3 regions of the Pedococcus sp. NPDC057267 genome follow, and region 2 is predicted to be linked to each of the others. Evidence: predicted binding sites of a transcription regulator. Region 2 holds the regulator's gene; each other region holds the start of a gene.
What was found. The regulator LexA, encoded in region 2, represses DNA repair genes until DNA is damaged. The targets are predictions, from matches to a motif close to TCGAACANNTGTTCGA.

Region 1 (5,868 bases), on a different contig from region 2:
CGACGTCGAGCACAGGCACCCGACCGCCGGCTCGGATGAAGGCGACGGAAGCCTCCAGCAGCGCCCGGCCCACGCCGAGCCCCGAGACCTCGTGGTCGACGAAGAGCACCGACACGGCGGCCAGGTCCTCCACCGGCCGTCCCGTCCCGGCGACCCAGCCGTCGACCTCGGGACCGTCACCGCCCACCTCGGTCACCGAGACGTGCCCCACCGGCACGTCGGCGCCGCGGAGGGTGGCCACCCACGCGCCGAGCTCGCCCTGGCGCTGTAGGAACGACTCGACCGGCCAGGGCAGCGGCCACCGCTGCGGGTAGCCCGTGTGCGGCTGCTGGGCCGCGAGCACGCGGGCGAGGGCGGGGAGGTCTTCGGGGGTGCGCGCGCGGATGCGCACGGAGCCGGGCTGCGGCACGTCGGGGAGGGGCACGGGGTCCAGCCTAGGAGGGCGGTCGTAGCATTCCCGCCGTGACCACGCAGCCCACGATCGGTGTCCTGGCCGTCCAGGGCGACGTCCGCGAGCACCTGCGCGCCCTCGAGGACGCCGGTGCCCGTGCCGTCCCCGTCCGGCGCACCGTCGAGCTCGAGGCGGTGGACGGCCTCGTGCTGCCCGGCGGCGAGTCCACGACGATGGACAAGCTCGTCCGCGCGTTCGACCTGTACGACCCGCTGCGCGCCCGCATCGCCGGCGGTATGCCGGCATACGGCTCCTGCGCGGGGATGATCATGCTCGCCGACCGCATCGCCGACGCCCGCCCCGACCAGCAGACCCTGGGGGGCATCGACATGACGGTGCGGCGCAACGCCTTCGGCCGCCAGGTCGACTCCTTCGAGGAGGACCTGCACATCCACGCGATCGGCGGTGCCCCCATGCGGGCGGTCTTCATCCGCGCTCCCTGGGTGGAGCAGGTCGGCGACGCCGTGGACGTGCTGGCCCACGTCGAGGAGGGTCCCGCCGCAGGTAGGATCGTCGCCGTTCGTCAGGGGGCCCTGCTGGCCACCTCCTTCCACCCGGAAGTGACCGGTGACCACCGGTTCCACCAGTTGTTCGTCGAGATCGTGAGAGGCAACGCATGAGCGGCCACAGCAAATGGGCCACCACGAAGCACAAGAAGGCTGCCATCGACGCCAAGCGCGGCAAGCTCTTCGCCAAGCTCATCAAGAACATCGAGGTCGCCGCGCGCCAGGGTGGTGACCCCGCGGGCAACCCGACGCTCTACGACGCCATCCAGAAGGCGAAGAAGTCCTCGGTCCCGAACAACAACATCGACAACGCGGTCAAGCGCGGCAGCGGCGCGACCGCCGGCGGCGCCGACTGGGAGAACATCACGTACGAGGGCTACGCCCCCGGCGGCGTGGCGGTGCTCATCGAGTGCCTCACCGACAACCGCAACCGTGCGGCCGCCGAGGTCCGGACCGCCCTGACCCGCAACGGCGGCCAGCTCGCCGACCCGGGCTCGGTCGCCTACGTCTTCGACCGCAAGGGCGTCGTCATCGTCCCCAAGACCGAGGGCCAGGGCGAGGACGACATCCTCGAGATCGTCCTGGACGCCGGCGCCGACGAGGTCAACGACAACGGCGACACCTGGGAGATCGTGAGCGAGGCGACCGACGTCGTCGCCGTGCGCACCGCGCTGCAGGAGGCGGGCGTGGAGTACGACTCCGCCGAGGCCTCGTGGGTCCCGAACCTGCAGGTGCCGCTCGACCTCGAGGGTGCCCGGAAGATGATCCGCGTCATCGAGGCGCTGGAGGACTCCGACGACGTGCAGGACGTCTTCGCCAACGGCGACATCCCGGACGACGTCCTGGCCCAGCTCGAGGACGAGGACTAGGACCCCGGACACCGGCGCCCGCCCCTCGCGTGTCACTGCGGGGGAGCGGGCGCCGTCGTGTGTAGCGTTCGACCGAACACCTGTTCGGACGGAAGGGACTGACGTGCGCGTGCTCGGTGTCGACCCCGGGCTCACCCGGTGCGGCCTCGGCGTCGTCGACGGGAGCCGCGGCGGACGCCTGTCCATGGTCGCCGTGGGCGTCGTGCGCACGCCGGGGGGCAGCGACACGGGGGAGCGGCTCGTCTACCTGCAGGACCAGCTCGACGCCTGGCTCGACCGGTTCGAGCCGGACGCCATCGCGCTCGAGCGCGTCTTCGCCGCCGACCACGTCCCGACCGTCATGACCACCGCCCAGGCGTCCGGCCTGGTGCTCCTGGCGGCGGCACGCCGAGGCCTGCCGCTCGTCACCCACACCCCCAGCGAGGTCAAGGCCGCCGTCACCGGCCAGGGCCGCGCCGACAAGGCACAGGTCACCACCATGGTCACGCGGATCCTCGCCCTCGAGGTCGCCCCCAAGCCGGCGGACGCCGCCGACGCCCTCGCCCTGGCGATCTGCCACCACTGGCGCGGCGCCGGGGACCGCCGGCTCGCCCTCGCCGCTGCGTCCGAGCGCGCCCGCCTCAAGGCGGTGTCGTCGTGATCGCCTCCGTCCGCGGGCCGGTGCTGCACGCCGGGCTCGACCGCGTCGTCGTCGAGGTCGGCGGGGTGGGGATGCTGCTGCACACCACTCCGGCCACGGCCGCCTCCGTCCACCGGGGGCAGGAGGCCACGCTCGCCACCACCCTCGTGGTGCGCGAGGACAGCCTCACGCTGTACGGCTTCGCGACCGACGACGAGCGCGACGTCTTCGAGCAGGTGCAGACCGTGTCCGGCGTCGGGCCCCGGCTGGCCCTGGCGATGCTGTCCGTCATGCCCCCCGACCGCCTGCGCGCCGCCATCGCCGGCGGCGACGTCGCCGCGCTCACCAAGGTCCCCGGCATCGGCAAGAAGGGCGCCGAGCGCATGGTGCTGGAGCTGCGCGACAAGATCGGCCTCCCGTCGGCGACCGCGGCCGCGGCCAGCGGACCCGTCGCCCCGGCCGTGGCGCCGTGGCGCGAGCAGGTCACCGAGGCCCTGACCGGGCTGGGCTGGACCGCAAGGCAGGCCGAGGACGCGGTCGCCCGGGTCGCTGATGGTGCCGAGGGCACGGCGCCCGGCGCCACTCCCGACGTCTCGGCGATGCTCCGCGCCGCGCTGCGCGAGCTGGGCCGGTGAGCGCGGTGGCCGACGGCTTCTCCTCCGAGATGTACGAGGACCGGTCGGTCGACGCGACCGCCCGCGTCGTCGACCCCGGCAGCGACGCCGACGAGCGCACCGTCGAGAACGCCCTGCGTCCCCGCCGGCTGAGCGAGTTCTCCGGGCAGTCGCGCGTGCGCGACCAGCTCTCGCTCGTGCTGGAGGCGGCGCGTCGCCGGGGGAGCGCGCCCGACCACGTCCTGCTCTCCGGGCCGCCGGGGCTCGGCAAGACGACCCTCGCCATGCTCATCGGCACCGAGCTCGAGCGGCCGATCCGCATCACCAGCGGGCCGGCGATCCAGCACGCCGGCGACCTCGCCGCCGTGCTGTCCTCCCTGTCCGAGGGTGAGGTGCTCTTCCTCGACGAGATCCACCGCATGTCCCGCTCGGCCGAGGAGATGCTCTACCTGGCCATGGAGGACTTCCGGGTCGACGTCGTGGTGGGGAAGGGCCCGGGGGCGACGGCCATCCCGCTCGAGCTGCCGCCGTTCACCGTCGTGGGGGCGACGACCCGCGCGGGCCTGCTGCCGGCCCCGCTGCGCGACCGCTTCGGCTTCACCGGCCACCTCGACTTCTACGCGACCGAGGACCTGGTGAGGATCCTGCACCGCTCGGCCCGCCTGCTCGACGTGAGCGCGGACGAGGCCGGCATCCTCGAGATCTCCCGGCGCTCCCGCGGCACGCCCCGCATCGCCAACCGGCTGCTGCGCCGAGTGCGCGACTGGGCCCAGGTGCACGGGCGGGACGTGGTCGACGAGGTAGCCGCACACGCGGCCCTGGCGCTGTTCGACGTCGACGACCGCGGCCTCGACCGGCTCGACCGGGCCGTGCTCGACGCCCTGTGCCGGCGCTTCGCCGGAGGTCCCGTGGGCCTGTCCACCCTGGCCGTGGCCGTGGGGGAGGAGGCTGACACGGTCGAGACCGTCGCCGAGCCCTTCCTCGTGCGCGAGGGGCTCGTGACGCGTACGCCCCGGGGCCGGGCCGCGACGGCGCTGGCCTGGGCGCACCTCGGCCTCACACCCCCCGCGGGAGCCGACGTGCAGGTGCCGTTGCCGCTCGAGGGCGAGGGCCGGTTCGGCGGCTGAAGCCGCCGTGGAGGTGCTTCCGGCACACCCCACGGGTAGGTCACGATTGGAACGCGACCCCCGCGGGCCACGTTGGTCGGTATGCCCGGTGTCACCTACACTCGGGCGGTCGCCCAGCCCGGCGCGTCCAAGCACCCTGCCCGAAGGACCTCTCCATGTCGAACGGCGGCTCGTCCGCGTCCAGCCTGCTCATCTTCCTCCTGCCGGTCGCGCTGATCGTCTTCATGGTGTTCAGCCAGCGGCGCCGCCAGCGGGAGACGCAGAACCTGCAGGCGGGGCTGTCCGTGGGCGACGAGGTCTCCACGACGTCCGGCCTGTTCGGCCGCATCACTGCGCTCGACGACACCGTCGTCACCCTCGAGGTCAGCCCGGGGGTCACCGTCCGCTTCGACCGGCGTGCGATCGGCACCAGGACGACCGCGCCCCCCACGGACGGCACCCCGTCCGCCGGGGGCACCTCGCCCACCGACGCGCCCAGCACCACCGACTAGGGGTAACCAGCCCGTGGCACTCAACCCGTACACCCGCAAGCCCCTGAAGGTCCTGGCCTGGCTGGCCGCGATCGCGGTGGGCCTCGGCGCGCTGCTGTTCAGCGCGAACACCTGGGGCACCGCCAGCTGGACGCCCAAGCTGGGACTGGACCTCGAGGGCGGCACCGAGATGGTGCTCCAGCCCAAGCTGGTCGGCAACCAGACGGTCTCCAGCGAGCAGCTCGACCAGGCCCGCGGGATCATCGTCCAGCGCATCGACTCCAACGGCGTCTCCGGCGCCGAGGTGACCACGCGCGGCAACGACATCGTCGTGTCCATGCCGGGTGAGCCCTCGCGGCAGGACGAGGACGCGATCCGCCGGTCCTCGCAGATGCAGTTCCGCGGCGTGCTGGTCTCCGGACCGGGCACCAACCAGCCGGCACCGACGGGCACCGGTACCGGCACCGCGACGGGCTCGCCGACCGGTACCGCCACCGGCACGGCCACCGCACCCGTCCCGACGGCGTCCGGCGCGGCCACCACGACGGCCAAGAGCGCCCTGCCCGGCTCGTTCCTGCAGGCCACCACCCCGCCACCCACGCCGTCGGCGACCACCGGCGCGGCGACCGCCACGACGGGGGCCGCGACCCCGACCGGCACCGCGACCACCGGCGCCACCCCGACGAACCCCAACGACCTGGCGTGGGTCACCCCCGAGCTGCAGCAGCAGTTCCAGGCGCTCGACTGCTCCAAGCCGGGCGTGCTCGACAACATCGTCAACGACCCGAAGAAGCCGCTGGTCACCTGCAGCGACGACGGCGTCGAGAAGTTCATCCTCGGCCCGGTCATCGTCGACGGGAACCAGATCGACAAGGCCGCCGCCGGCTACCGCCCGCTGTCCAACGGCCAGCCGTCGAGCACGGTCGAGATCCAGCTGTCGTTCAAGTCGGCCGGCGCCAAGGCCTACGGCGAGGCGAGCAAGCGCATGGTCGGCCTGGAGTCGCCGCGCAACCGCATGGCGGCCGTCCTCGACAACCGCTCGATCGTCGCCCCCTCCTTCAACGAGGCGATCCTCAACGGCCAGGCGAGCATCACCGGCAACTTCACCATCGAGAGCGCCCGTGCCCTGGCGAACCAGCTGAAGTTCGGCGCGCTGCCGATCTCGTTCACGCTGCAGACGCGTGAGCAGATCAGCCCGACCCTGGGCTCCGA
Region 2 (5,868 bases):
CGTGCTGGCCCAGCTGACGACGGTCAGCGGCGTCTCCGGCGGCTCGATCGTCGCCAACCTCGTGGCAGACCCCCGCCTGACCTTCCCGGTCGGCGGGGGAGAGGTGCAGGGCTTCGAGGAGTACGTCGCGGCACCCCTCGCCCGCCTCGCGTCCCGCAACATCCGCACTCCCGCACTGCTGGGCCGGCTCCTGGCCTGGCGGTGGCTGACGTCGGACGCCGCGGTCCGCGCCCTCGCCGAGCAGCTGGCCGAGGCCGTCGAGTGGTGGTCGACCCCGTTGCGGGACAACGCAGCCGCCGGACCGGCCGTCATCACCGGCGCCACCGAGATCGGCTACGGCGTCAACTGGGTGTTCGAGGACCCCACGGCCCACCAGCCGCACGGGCGCGTGGGTGACTACCGCCTCGGGTACGCCGCGCCGCCCGCCGGCGTCCGCATCGCCGACATCGTCGCCGCGTCGTGCGCGTTCCCGCCGTTCTTCGCACCGATGGTCCTCGACGGCGACGCCCTCGGCCTTGTCGGCGGCCACAAGGGGCTCGAGTCCGAGGACGCCCGGCAGGCGATCCGCCACCGCATCCGGCTCACCGACGGCGGCGTCTACGACAACCTCGGCCTCGAGCCCGTGTGGAAGCGCCACGCCACCGTGCTCGTCAGCGACGGCGGCGGCGTCTTCCGGGCCCGCACGGAGCACACCGTGGCCGGGCGCATGCTGCGGATCCTGAGCATCGCCACGAACGGCGGCCAGTCGGTGCGCTCCCGGTGGCTGCACGCGGCATACGCACGGCGGGCGATCCTCGGCACCTCGTGGGCGCTGGACATGGTGGTCGACGGTTGCTACCCACGCAGCACCACCGAGCTCATCAACGCCGTCCGCACCGACCTCGACTCCTTCTCCGAGCAGGAGCAGCACGTCCTGGAACGACACGGCTACCTCATCGCCGACGCGCAGGTGCGCGCCCACGCACCGCACCTGGTCACGCGCGACGTCCCCCCACGACCGCCGCACGACGAGGTGGCCGACCCGGCCGTAGCCGACCGGGCGCTCGCCGACTCGGCAAAGCGGCGCCTGCTCGGCCGGTTCTGACCGACCCTGCACGGTGGTCCCACCCCGCCACCTTGCCACCCCGCCACCCCGAGCGGTCCGGCGGCGGCCACGTACGCTTGTCCGGTGACCCAGCCCGCCACCACGACGACGACCGAGGACGACCTCGACCACGTCGCGGCCCTGCTCGACCGGGGCGGTGTCGTCGCCCTGACCGGGGCCGGGATCTCGACGGAGTCCGGCATCCCCGACTACCGCGGCCCCGACGGCCAGCGGCGCGTCACCCCCATGCAGTACTCGGAGTTCACCGCCTCGAGCGAGGCCCGCAAGAAGTACTGGGCGCGCAGCTACGTCGGGTGGCAGCGGTTCAACCTCGCCCGCCCGAACGCCGGCCACGACGCCGTCGCCCGGCTGCAGGCGAGCGGCCGCATTGGCCCGGTCATCACCCAGAACGTCGACGGGCTGCACCAGCACGCCGGCGCCACCGACGTCGTCGAGCTGCACGGCTCGCTGGCCAGGGTCGTCTGCCTCACCTGCGGCGACCGCTCCAGCCGCTGGGACCTCGACGCGCGGATGCGCGAGGCCAACCCGTCGTTCACCGTCACCTCGGACGAGATCCGACCCGATGGCGACATCGCCCTCAATGCCCTCGACGTCGAGGCGTTCGTGGTCCCGCTCTGCCTGGTCTGCGGGCGTGACACGCTCAAGCCGGACGTCGTGTTCTTCGGTGAGTCGGTGCCGAAACCGTTGGTGGAGAAGTGTTTCCGGCTGACCGAGTCGGCCAGCGCGCTGCTCGTGCTCGGCTCGAGCCTGAAGGTGATGAGCGGCTACCGGTTCGTCCGGCGCGCCCACGCGCTGGGGATCCCGGTCGCGATCATCACCCGCGGACCGACCCGCGGCGACGGCGAGGCGACCATCCAGCTCGACGCCCCGCTCGGGCCGACCCTCACCCGTCTCCTCGCGCGGCTCGGCGCCTGACCCGACTCGTCGCCCGACGGCGCTCAGGACCTCGGGCGCCGCGCCACCAGGACGACGTCGATCGCGTCGCCCGCGTCGGTGTGGCGCACGATCTCCTCGCAGCGCTCGACCTCCAGCTCGGACGCGACCTCCCGGAGCCCCTCGACGGTCTGCAGCAGCGCGGGGTCCTGCGGGCCGCCGACGCCTTCGGTGAGGTTGCGCAGCGCGTGTCCTACGACGACGATCGCGCCGCCGGGTGCCAGCCAGGCCGTGGCGCGGGTGAGCACGTCCTCCGGCAGGTGCAGGTAGGCCACGAGCACGAGGTCGTATGCCGTGTGCGCCGGCGGCTGCCACGACCGCACGTCCGCCACCACCCAGTCCACCCGCAGGCCGCGGGCGGCGGCCTCCTTCTCGCCCTTGGCCAGGCCGACGGCCGAGAAGTCCACGGCGGTCACCCGCCACCGCTTCGCCGCCAGCCATACCGCGTGCCGCCCCTCGCCCGCACCGAGGTCGAGCGCCCGCCCCGGCTCCCAGTCCCCGAAGATGCGTTCCACCTCGGCGTTCGGCTCGGCGCTCCAGACGTGGGCCGACGCGGCATACCGCTCGTCCCACATCCGTCGGCGCTCGCCGCCGGAGTCGGTGGAGGTGGTGCCCTGGGGGTGCTCGTGGCCGTGTTCCTCACTCATCCCCCTAGCATCGCCGATATGACCGACCTCGCCACCGCGCCCGGACCCGTCACGGTCCGCGACGCCACGCCGCCGGACCTGCCGGCCATGGCCGCGATCTACGACGAGCAGGTGCGCACGTCGGTGGCGACGTTCGACACGCAGGAGCGCGGGGCGGCAAAGCTCGGCGAGAAGCTGGCGGCCACGGGACCGGGCGACGTGGTCCTGGTCGCGTGCCTCGACGACGCTGTCGTCGGCTACGCCTTCTCCGGGCCCTTCCGCCCGCGCCCCGCCTACGCCGGCACCAAGGAGGTGTCGGTGTACGTCGACGCCGCCGCCCGCGGACGAGGGGTCGCCCGGAGCCTGTATGCCGCGCTGCTCGGCCGGCTGGACGCCGAGCCGTCCGTGCACACCCAGCTCGCGGTCATCGCCCAGCCGAACGAGGCCAGCGAGGCGCTGCACGTGGCCTTCGGCTTCGAGCGGGTGGGGGTCCTGCGCGAGGTGGGCAACAAGTTCGGCCGGTGGGTCGACACCGCCTGGTACCAACGCCTCGCCTGACCCGCGTCAGGGCTGGCGCGGACGGCTCGGGCTTGGCACTCTCGTGCCCTAGAGGTTGGTGCGAGACCTGGGAGGCGAAACCCATGGGTGCGACGGGTGCGGGACCGTTCGAGAACGACGACGCACTGGACTTCCTCGACGACCTCGAGGACTCCGACCCCGAGGGCCGCAGGGAGCGGGTGGAGTCGGCACTGGGCCGGGTCGTCCGCTCCCGCGACTACATCGAGGCGCCGGTGATGTCCGAGGCCATCGCTGCGGCCGTCATCGTGTCGGCCTGTGACGACCCCGAGTCCGTGGTGGGGGAGCGCAACGTCCCCCGCTGGGTCGACGAGGACCCGCTCGACGTCGACGAACGCCTCGAGGAGCTGGCCACCCAGGCGCTTCACCGGGCGTTGCGCTCGGAGGACAACGAGCTGTGGGAGCTGTGGGCGGACGGCGACGGCGGCGAGAAGTTCACCGCCCGCCTCACCCACTACCTCGACGCGCTCGGCGACGAGAGCTGACCGCGCAGCTCCGGGGCGTCAGACGCGGCGCAGGACCGCGGTGACCTTGCCGAGGATCGTCGCGTGGTCGCCGTCGATCGGCTCGAACGCGGGGTTGTGGGGGAGCAGCCACACCTTGCCGTCGCGCCGCTTGAACGTCTTGACGGTCGCCTCGTTGTCCAGCATCGCGGCGACGATGTCGCCGTTGTCGGCCGTGGGCTGCTGGCGGACGACGACCCAGTCGCCGTCGCAGATCGCTGCGTCGACCATCGAGTCGCCGACGACCTTGAGCAGGAAGAGCGAGCCCTCGCCGACGATCTGCTTCGGCAGGGGGAAGACCTCCTCTACCGACTCCTCCGCGGTGATCGGCACGCCGGCGGCGATCCGGCCCAGCACCGGGACGTAGGACGCCTCGGGCCGGGCGTCGCCCAGGCCGGTCTCGTCGAACTCGGCGACCTCGTCCTGCGGGGCGGCGCCACCGCGGTAGCCGCGGCCGTCGGCGCCGGCGTCGGGGGAGACGACCTCGATGGCGCGGGGGCGGTTGGGGTCTCGGCGCAGGTAGCCCTTGCGCTCGAGCGTGGACAGCTGGTGCGCGACCGAGCTCGGTGAGGTCAGGCCGACGGCCTCGCCGATCTCGCGCAGGCTCGGGGGGTAGCCCCGCCGGTCGACCGAGTTGCGGATGACCTCCAGGACCTTGCGCTGGCGCACGGTGAGGCCGTCGCCACGGTCGCGGTCGGGGAGTTCCTTGACGTTGTCGCCGCTCATGCCGCTCCTCGTTTCTGCAGGTCAGGTGCCGTCTGCCCGGCTCCCGACGCCAGGTGGTCCGCCGCCTCGGTGCCGCCTCCGGCCGCTCCGGGACGGAGCGTTGTCAGTGCGCTCTGGTGTGCTCCTCGACGTGGACACAGCGTATGGCGTTCGAACACAGTTTCCAAACATGTGTTCGACGCGTGTCTTGAAGCATTCGAACATGCGTGCTAGAACTGGCAACCTACGGTCTTCGGACACCTGTTCGAGGGCCATGACGATGGAGGACCCGATGAGTGCAGCAGTCGCCTGGGACGTCACCGCCGCGCCGGTGCACGAGCCGCGCCGCCCCGCACGCCCGCACCTGGTCTCGGTGCCGTGCGGCGACGAGGTCCGCGTCCCCGCCCCCGCGCCCCTGCGCCTCACCCGGGCCGGCCGGCTCGCCATCACCCTGACCGTCCTCGTGGCGCTGGTCGCCATCGCGGTGGCCGCCTTCTCGGGCGGTGCATCGGCGACGACCATCGACCACTCGACGACCGTGCGCTCGGGCCAGACGCTCTCGGAGGTCGCCGCGACCCAGCTGCCGGGTCTGCCGATCGCCGACGCGGTCGCTCGCATCCAGGTCGCCAACGACCTCGCCTCGGACCAGGTCCACGCCGGCCAGATTCTGCTCATCCCCGCCGTCCGCTGAGGCGCGCGAGCGAGCGCCCTGCCCGCCTCCTGACCTGCGTCGACGCCCCGGCCTGCCCGGTCGTGCAGGTCCCCCCGCTGCGCCCGGTTCGTCGGGAGTGCGCGGTGAGGGACTCGGGGTTAGGGTCGCCGCAAGGAGGCTGAACATGAGCTCGAGGAAGACTTTCCTGGACTGGCCTGTGCTCCGACAGGTCCGCAGTGGTGACCTGCTCGGCCGGGGCCCGGCTGTGACGTCGCCGCGCACCCGGTCGATGACCCCGCGCACCACGACGGCGGACCGGGTCGTGCAGTCCGTGTGCCCGTACTGCGCCGTCGGCTGCGGCCAGAAGGTGTTCGTCAAGGACGAGAAGGTCGTGCAGATCGAGGGCGACCCGGACTCCCCGATCTCGCGCGGGCGCCTGTGCCCCAAGGGCTCGGCCAGCGAGCAGCTCGTCAACAGCCCCGCCCGCCAGACCCACGTGCTCTACCGGCGCCCCCACGGCACCGAGTGGGAGCGGATGGACCGCGACACCGCGATCGACATGATCGCCGACCGGTTCGTCGAGACCCGCCGCCGCACGTGGCAGGACGCCGACGAGCACGGTCGGCCACTGCGCCGCACCATGGGCATCGCCTCGCTCGGGGGAGCCACCCTCGACAACGAGGAGAACTACCTCATCAAGAAGCTCTTCACCGCCGCCGGCGCCATACAGATCGAGAACCAGGCCCGTATTTGACACTCCGCCACGGT
Region 3 (5,868 bases), on a different contig from region 2:
GTGCTGATCGGCGTGCTGTCGAGCGTCGGCGGCGTGGTCACCTCGTTCTACGCCGAGACGCCGTCCGGCGGGACGATCGTGCTGCTGGCGATCGGCGCGTTCGTGGCGGTCTCGGCCGCCTCGGCCCTCGTCGCCAGGAGCCGGGCTCGCCGGCACCGCCGCGCGGAGCGGCACGACCACGAGCACGGTCCCGACTGCGGCCACCCCGCCGTGGCGCACGGCGACCACGTCGACTACCTCCACGGCGACCACCGGCACGCCGCGCACGAGGGGCACTGGGACGAGCACGCCGCGCACGAGGCGCACGGGGACGAGGTGGCCGCCGACGTCGTCGCCCCCGGCGCTTCGAGGGACGACCAGGACGAGCATGCCCACACCAGCACCCACGGAGGCACCCGATGACGACCACCCCGCGCAGGCCCACGCGTCAGCGGTCCGCCGTGGCGGCGGTCCTCTCGGGCAGCTCGGAGTTCCGCTCCGCCCAGGAGCTGCATGCCCTCCTGCGCGAGTCCGGCGACCCGGTGGGGCTCGCCACCGTCTACCGCAACCTGCAGGCGATGGCGGCCGACGGCGAGATCGACATGCTGCGCACCGACGAGGGCGAGGCCGTCTACCGCGCGTGCTCCACGGGCCACCACCACCACCTGGTGTGCCGCGAGTGCGGGCGGGCGGTCGAGGTCGAGGGGCCTGCGGTCGAGTCCTGGGCCGCCGCCGTCAGTGCGGCCCACGGGTTCCGCGACGTCGAGCACACCGTCGAGATCATCGGCACCTGCGCCGACTGCGCCTCCGCCTGACCCCGCGCGGCACGACCCCCTGCTGTCCCGGCACCACCCACTGCTGCCCCGGCACCACCCTCTGCTGGCCCGGCACCACCCTCAGCTGGCCCGGCACGACCCTCTGCTGCGTCGGCACGACCCTCTGCTAGCAGACCTTCGTGCTCTCAGCACAGGGTGCACCGTCTGCTGGGGACACCCACCTCTGCTGAGTGGAGGCACTCGTGCGGCCCAGCCGGAAACGCACCGCCTGCGGGAACAAGCCACCCATCACCCGGTTGGACAACCTGGCTGGACATCACAGCTAGCCGCGCTCCTCGGCGATGCTGTTGCCGCCGTCGACGACCAGGCACTGGCCGGTCATGTAGGACGCGCCGGGGCTGCAGAGGAACGCCACCGCGGCGGCGACCTCGTCGGGCGTCGCGCTGCGGCCCACCGGCGTCAGCCGGCCGTGTCGCACCTCGTCCGCAGTCTGGCTGCCGGTCGCGACCCAGCCCGGAGCGACCGCGTTCGCCGTGATGCCGCGGCCTGCGTAGTCGACCGCCACCGACCGGGCCAGGCCGACGAGACCGGCTTTCGCGGCGGCATACCCGGCCTCGCCACGCATGGCCATCACGGTCCCGGTCAGGGACGACACCATGACGACCCTGCCCCAGCCAGCCTCCTCCATCGCCGGCAGCGCGGCCCTCGTGACGAGGAAGGCGGTGTCGAGGTTGCGCGCGAGTGCCAACCGCCACCGGTCGGGGTCCATCGCCCCGGCCGTGCCGGACTCGGTGCCGCCGGAGGACGTCACGTCCACGGCCGGCGAGGCGACGCTCGTCATGCCCGCGTTGTTGACGACGACGGTGGGCGCGCCCAGTGCGCGCGTGACGTCGGCGAGCACCCGGCCCACCTGTTCGGGGTCGGTGAGGTCGCCCACCAGCCCGACCGCCGGTGTGCCGGTCGCCTCGAGCTCGGCCGCACGCTCGAGCGCACGGTCCGTCGTCGCGGCGACCGCGACTGCCGCCCCGAGGGCGCCGAGCAGCCGGGCGGTGGCCATGCCGATGCCGTCCGGGGCACCGGCGCCGGTGACGAGGGCGACGCGCCCGCGCAGGTCGAACGCCTCGGGCAGCGTGACCGAGGCCCCGCTGACGCCGTCGCCTCCGCTCACGCCGTCCCCCCGGTCATGCGGACGGTTCCGCGCGGTCGACGGCACCGCCGTACCGGCGGTCGCGCGCGGCATACGTCTCGATCGCCTGCCACAGGTGGCGCCGGTCGTAGTCGGGCCACAGCGTGTCCTGGAAGACCATCTCGGCGTAGGCGCTCTGCCACAGCAGGAAGTTGCTGGTCCGCTGCTCCCCCGACGACCGCACGAACAGGTCGACGTCGGGCATGTCCGGCTCGGGCAGGTAGCGCGCGATCGTCTTCTCGTCGATCGAGCCGGGCTTCAGCTTGCCGCGCTGCACCTGCTCGGCGACCCGCTGCACGGCGTCGGCGATCTCGGCGCGGCCGCCGTAGTTGACGCAGAAGTACAACGTCAGCCCGGTGTTGTCCTGGGTGAGCTCCTGCGCGGTCTCGAGTTCCTTGATGACCGACCCCCACAGCCGCGGACGCCGTCCGACCCAGCGCATCCGCACGCCCCACTCGTGGAGCTGGTCGCGCCGGCGCCGGATCACGTCGCGGTTGAAGCCCATGAGGAAGCGCACCTCGTCGGGGCTGCGCTTCCAGTTCTCGGTCGAGAACGCGTACGCCGACAGGTGGCCGACCCCGATCTCGATGGCACCGGCGACCACGTCGAGCAGCGCGGCCTCGCCCGCCTCGTGCCCCCTGGTCCGCGGGAGCCCGCGCTGGTTGGCCCAGCGCCCGTTGCCGTCCATCACGACGGCGACGTGGTCGGGCACCAGCTCGCGCGGGACCGGTGGCGGCGTCGCGCCACTCGGGTGCGGGAAGGGCTTCGCGTATGCCGCGCTCACGCCTCCCCCGTCCGTCCGGCCAGCGCGGCGTGGGCCTGCGCGACGCGCTCCACCGGCGCGGCCTCGACGGGCGGTGGGGCCGACCACGTGATGGCCGGGTTGGTCTCGGGGCGGTCGGGGTCGCGGCGGTCCACGAGGCGCAACGATCGCACACCGCGCTCGAGGTGCCACTGCAGGAACGCGCTCGCCAGGCTGCTCGCCTCGCGCCGGTGCCGGCCGGACGAGGCGTCCGCGATGACCCAGTCCCCGGCGAGCAGCGACGCCAGCAGCGACAGGGTCTCCGGGGCGGGCGCCGCCGACGCGGGCGGGCGGCAGGAGGGGCAGACCGTGCCACCGGACGCGAGGTTGAACGCGCGGTGCGGGCCGGGCGCGCCGCAGCGGGCGCAGTCGTGGAAGCTCGGCGCCCACCCGGCGATCGCGAGCGCCCGCAGCAGGTAGGCGTCGAGGACCAGCCCCGGGTCGTGCAGGCCCTCGGCCATGGAGCGCAGCGCGCCGGCGAGCAGCAGGTACTGCTGCAGGTTCGGCTCGCGCTCCTCGGTGAGCCGGTCGGCGGTCTCGAGCATCGCCGCCGCAGCGGTGTACGTCGTGTAGTCGCGCGCCAGCACGTCGCCCCAGCTAGCGATCGACTCCGCCTGCGTCACCGTGTCGAGCGAGCGCCCCTCGTAGCACTGGACGTCGACGTGCATGCCGGGCTCGAGCCGCGCACCGAACCGGCTCTTGGTCCGCCGGACGCCCTTGCCCACCACGCGCACCTTGCCCAGGCGCCGCGTCAGCAGCGTGACGATGCGGTCCGCCTCACCCAGCTTCTGGGTGCGCAGGACGATGCCTTCGTCGCGGTACAGGGGCACCTGACCATTCTCTCAACCCGGCGCCCTGTTCGCGGGAGGCGGGCCGGTGGGCGCTGGGCCGCCGAGGGCCAATGGTCCGGGCGGGCCGGTGGACCAGTCCACGACACGCGTCCACCACTAGAACATGTGTTCGAACGAGGCGTATGCTCGGGGCATGACGGCTGCATGGCAGGCATCGCTGCTCGACACCGGCGAGGACGTCGCCCTGCACGACCTGGACGCGGGGCTCAGCAGGACGCCCCTGTCGAGGGGTGCGTGGGTCGACTACCGGCCCGGCTGGCTCGCCGGCGCGGACGGGGTGTTCGACGAGCTCCACCACGACGTGCCGTGGAAGGCCGAGCGCCGCGAGATGTACGAGCGGGTCGTGGACGTCCCGCGGCTGCTGAAGTTCTACGAGGAGGGCGAGCGCCTCCCCCACCCCGTGCTCGCCGAGGCGCGGGAGGCCCTGAGCCGCCGGTATGCCGCGGAGCTGGGTGAGCCGTTCGTCACCGCCGGCATGTGCCTCTACCGCGACGGCAGGGACTCGGTGGCCTGGCACGGCGACCGCATCGGCCGGTCCAAGGACTCCGACACGATGGTGGCGATCCTCTCGGTCGGCTCGGCGCGCTCGCTCATGCTCCGGCCGCGCGGCGGCGGCTCATCGATCGGCTTCTCGCTCGGGCACGGGGACCTGGTGGTCATGGGTGGCTCCTGCCAGCGCACCTGGGACCACTGCATTCCCAAGACGACCAAGGCCGTCGGCCCCCGGATCTCCATCCAGTTCCGCCCTCGCGGCGTCCGCTGACTCAGGCGGAGGCGGACTCCCGCTCGGCCCGGTTCACGGCGGAGAGCACGGCGGTCAGCGAGGCCTTGACGATCGAGGCGTGCAGGCCGACGCCCCACAGCACCCGGTCGCCGACGGCGCACTCGACGTAGGCCGCGGCGCGCGCGTCGCCACCGGCGGACAAGGCGTGCTCGGCGTAGTCGAGCACGCGCACGTCCACCCCGAGGGTCGACAGCGCGTCGATGAACGCCGCGATCGGGCCGTTGCCGCTGCCCTCGACCGTGACCTCCTGGCCGTGGTCGAGCATGGTGGCCGTGATGCGGTCGACCCCGCCGTCCTCGGTGATGAGCGAGTGCGTGACCGGCGTGAACCGGCCCCAGGTGTTCGCGCCGCCGTCCACCGCCGGCAGGTACTCGTCCTGGAAGACCTCCCAGAGCTGCGCGGCGCTGACCTCGCCGCCCTCGGTGTCGGTCTTGGCCTGGACGACCCCGCTGAACTCGATCTGCAGGCGGCGCGGCAGGTCGAGCTGGTGCTCCTTCTTGAGCAGGTAGGCGACACCGCCCTTGCCGGACTGGCTGTTGACGCGGACCACGGCCTCGTACGAGCGGCCGACGTCGTGCGGGTCGATGGGCAGGTACGGAACGCCCCACACGAGCTCGTCGATGGACTTCCCGGACGCGGCCACCTGGCGCTCCATGTCCTCGAAGCCCTTCTTGATCGCGTCCTGGTGGGACCCGGAGAACGCCGTGAAGACGAGGTCGCCGCCCCACGGGTGCCGCTCTGCGACGGGGAGCTGGTTGCAGTGCTCGACCGTGCGACGGATCTCGTCGAGGTCGGAGAAGTCGATCTCGGGGTCGATCCCCTGGCTGAACAGGTTCATGCCCAGCGTCACGAGGTCGACGTTGCCGGTGCGCTCGCCGTTGCCGAACAGGCAGCCCTCGATCCGGTCGGCGCCGGCGAGGTAGCCCAGCTCGGCTGCGGCCACGCCGGTGCCACGGTCGTTGTGCGGGTGCAGACTGACGACGATCGACTCGCGCCGCTCGAGGTGGCGGACCATCCACTCGATCGAGTCCGCGTACACGTTCGGCGTCGCCATCTCGACCGTGGCGGGGAGGTTGATGATCATCTTGTGGTCGGGCGTCGGGTCGATGACGTCGGCGACCTCGTTGCAGATCCGCACCGCGAACTCGAGCTCGGTGCCGGTGTAGGACTCGGGGCTGTACTCGTAGTAGACCGTCGTGTCGGGGATGGTCTCCTCGAGCTTGCGGCACAGGCGTGCGGCCTGCAGGGCGATGTCGACGATCCCGTCCTGGTCGAGCCCGAACACGACCCGGCGCTGGAGCACGGACGTCGAGTTGTAGAAGTGCACGATCGCCTGCTTGGCGCCGCGGATCGCGTCGAACGTGCGCTCGATGAGGTGGTCGCGGCACTGCGTCAGCACCTGGATCGTCACGTCGTCGGGGATCATGTCGTCCTCGATGAGCATGCGCACGAAGTCGAAGTCGGTCTGGCTCGCCGACGGGAAGCCGACC

Region 1: the regulator LexA is predicted to act here: its motif matches at 1,899-1,914, upstream of ruvC (crossover junction endodeoxyribonuclease RuvC).
Region 3: the regulator LexA is predicted to act here: its motif matches at 3,692-3,707, upstream of ACFUC1_RS10185 (alpha-ketoglutarate-dependent dioxygenase AlkB).

The regions. Positions count from the first base shown of each region.
Region 1 covers NZ_JBHUYG010000077.1:254-6,121, forward strand. The annotation lists gene ACFUC1_RS15260 (GNAT family N-acetyltransferase) at 1-424, opposite strand, end outside; gene pdxT (pyridoxal 5'-phosphate synthase glutaminase subunit PdxT) at 463-1,071, shown strand; gene ACFUC1_RS15270 (YebC/PmpR family DNA-binding transcriptional regulator) at 1,068-1,826, shown strand; gene ruvC (crossover junction endodeoxyribonuclease RuvC) at 1,930-2,466, shown strand; gene ruvA (Holliday junction branch migration protein RuvA) at 2,463-3,080, shown strand; gene ruvB (Holliday junction branch migration DNA helicase RuvB) at 3,110-4,186, shown strand; gene yajC (preprotein translocase subunit YajC) at 4,342-4,677, shown strand; gene secD (protein translocase subunit SecD) at 4,691-5,868, shown strand, end outside.
Region 2 covers NZ_JBHUYG010000025.1:6,392-12,259, reverse strand. The annotation lists gene ACFUC1_RS07700 (patatin-like phospholipase family protein) at 1-1,084, shown strand, start outside; gene ACFUC1_RS07695 (NAD-dependent protein deacetylase) at 1,169-2,020, shown strand; gene ACFUC1_RS07690 (class I SAM-dependent methyltransferase) at 2,044-2,685, opposite strand; gene ACFUC1_RS07685 (GNAT family N-acetyltransferase) at 2,704-3,222, shown strand; gene ACFUC1_RS07680 (DUF4259 domain-containing protein) at 3,306-3,725, shown strand; gene lexA (transcriptional repressor LexA) at 3,744-4,469, opposite strand; gene ACFUC1_RS07670 (LysM peptidoglycan-binding domain-containing protein) at 4,741-5,139, shown strand; gene fdh (formate dehydrogenase) at 5,285-5,868, shown strand, end outside.
Region 3 covers NZ_JBHUYG010000038.1:15,006-20,873, forward strand. The annotation lists gene ACFUC1_RS10160 (metal ABC transporter permease) at 1-402, shown strand, start outside; gene ACFUC1_RS10165 (Fur family transcriptional regulator) at 399-794, shown strand; gene ACFUC1_RS10170 (SDR family NAD(P)-dependent oxidoreductase) at 1,078-1,923, opposite strand; gene ACFUC1_RS10175 (isoprenyl transferase) at 1,937-2,725, opposite strand; gene recO (DNA repair protein RecO) at 2,722-3,573, opposite strand; gene ACFUC1_RS10185 (alpha-ketoglutarate-dependent dioxygenase AlkB) at 3,728-4,357, shown strand; gene leuA (2-isopropylmalate synthase) at 4,359-5,868, opposite strand, start outside.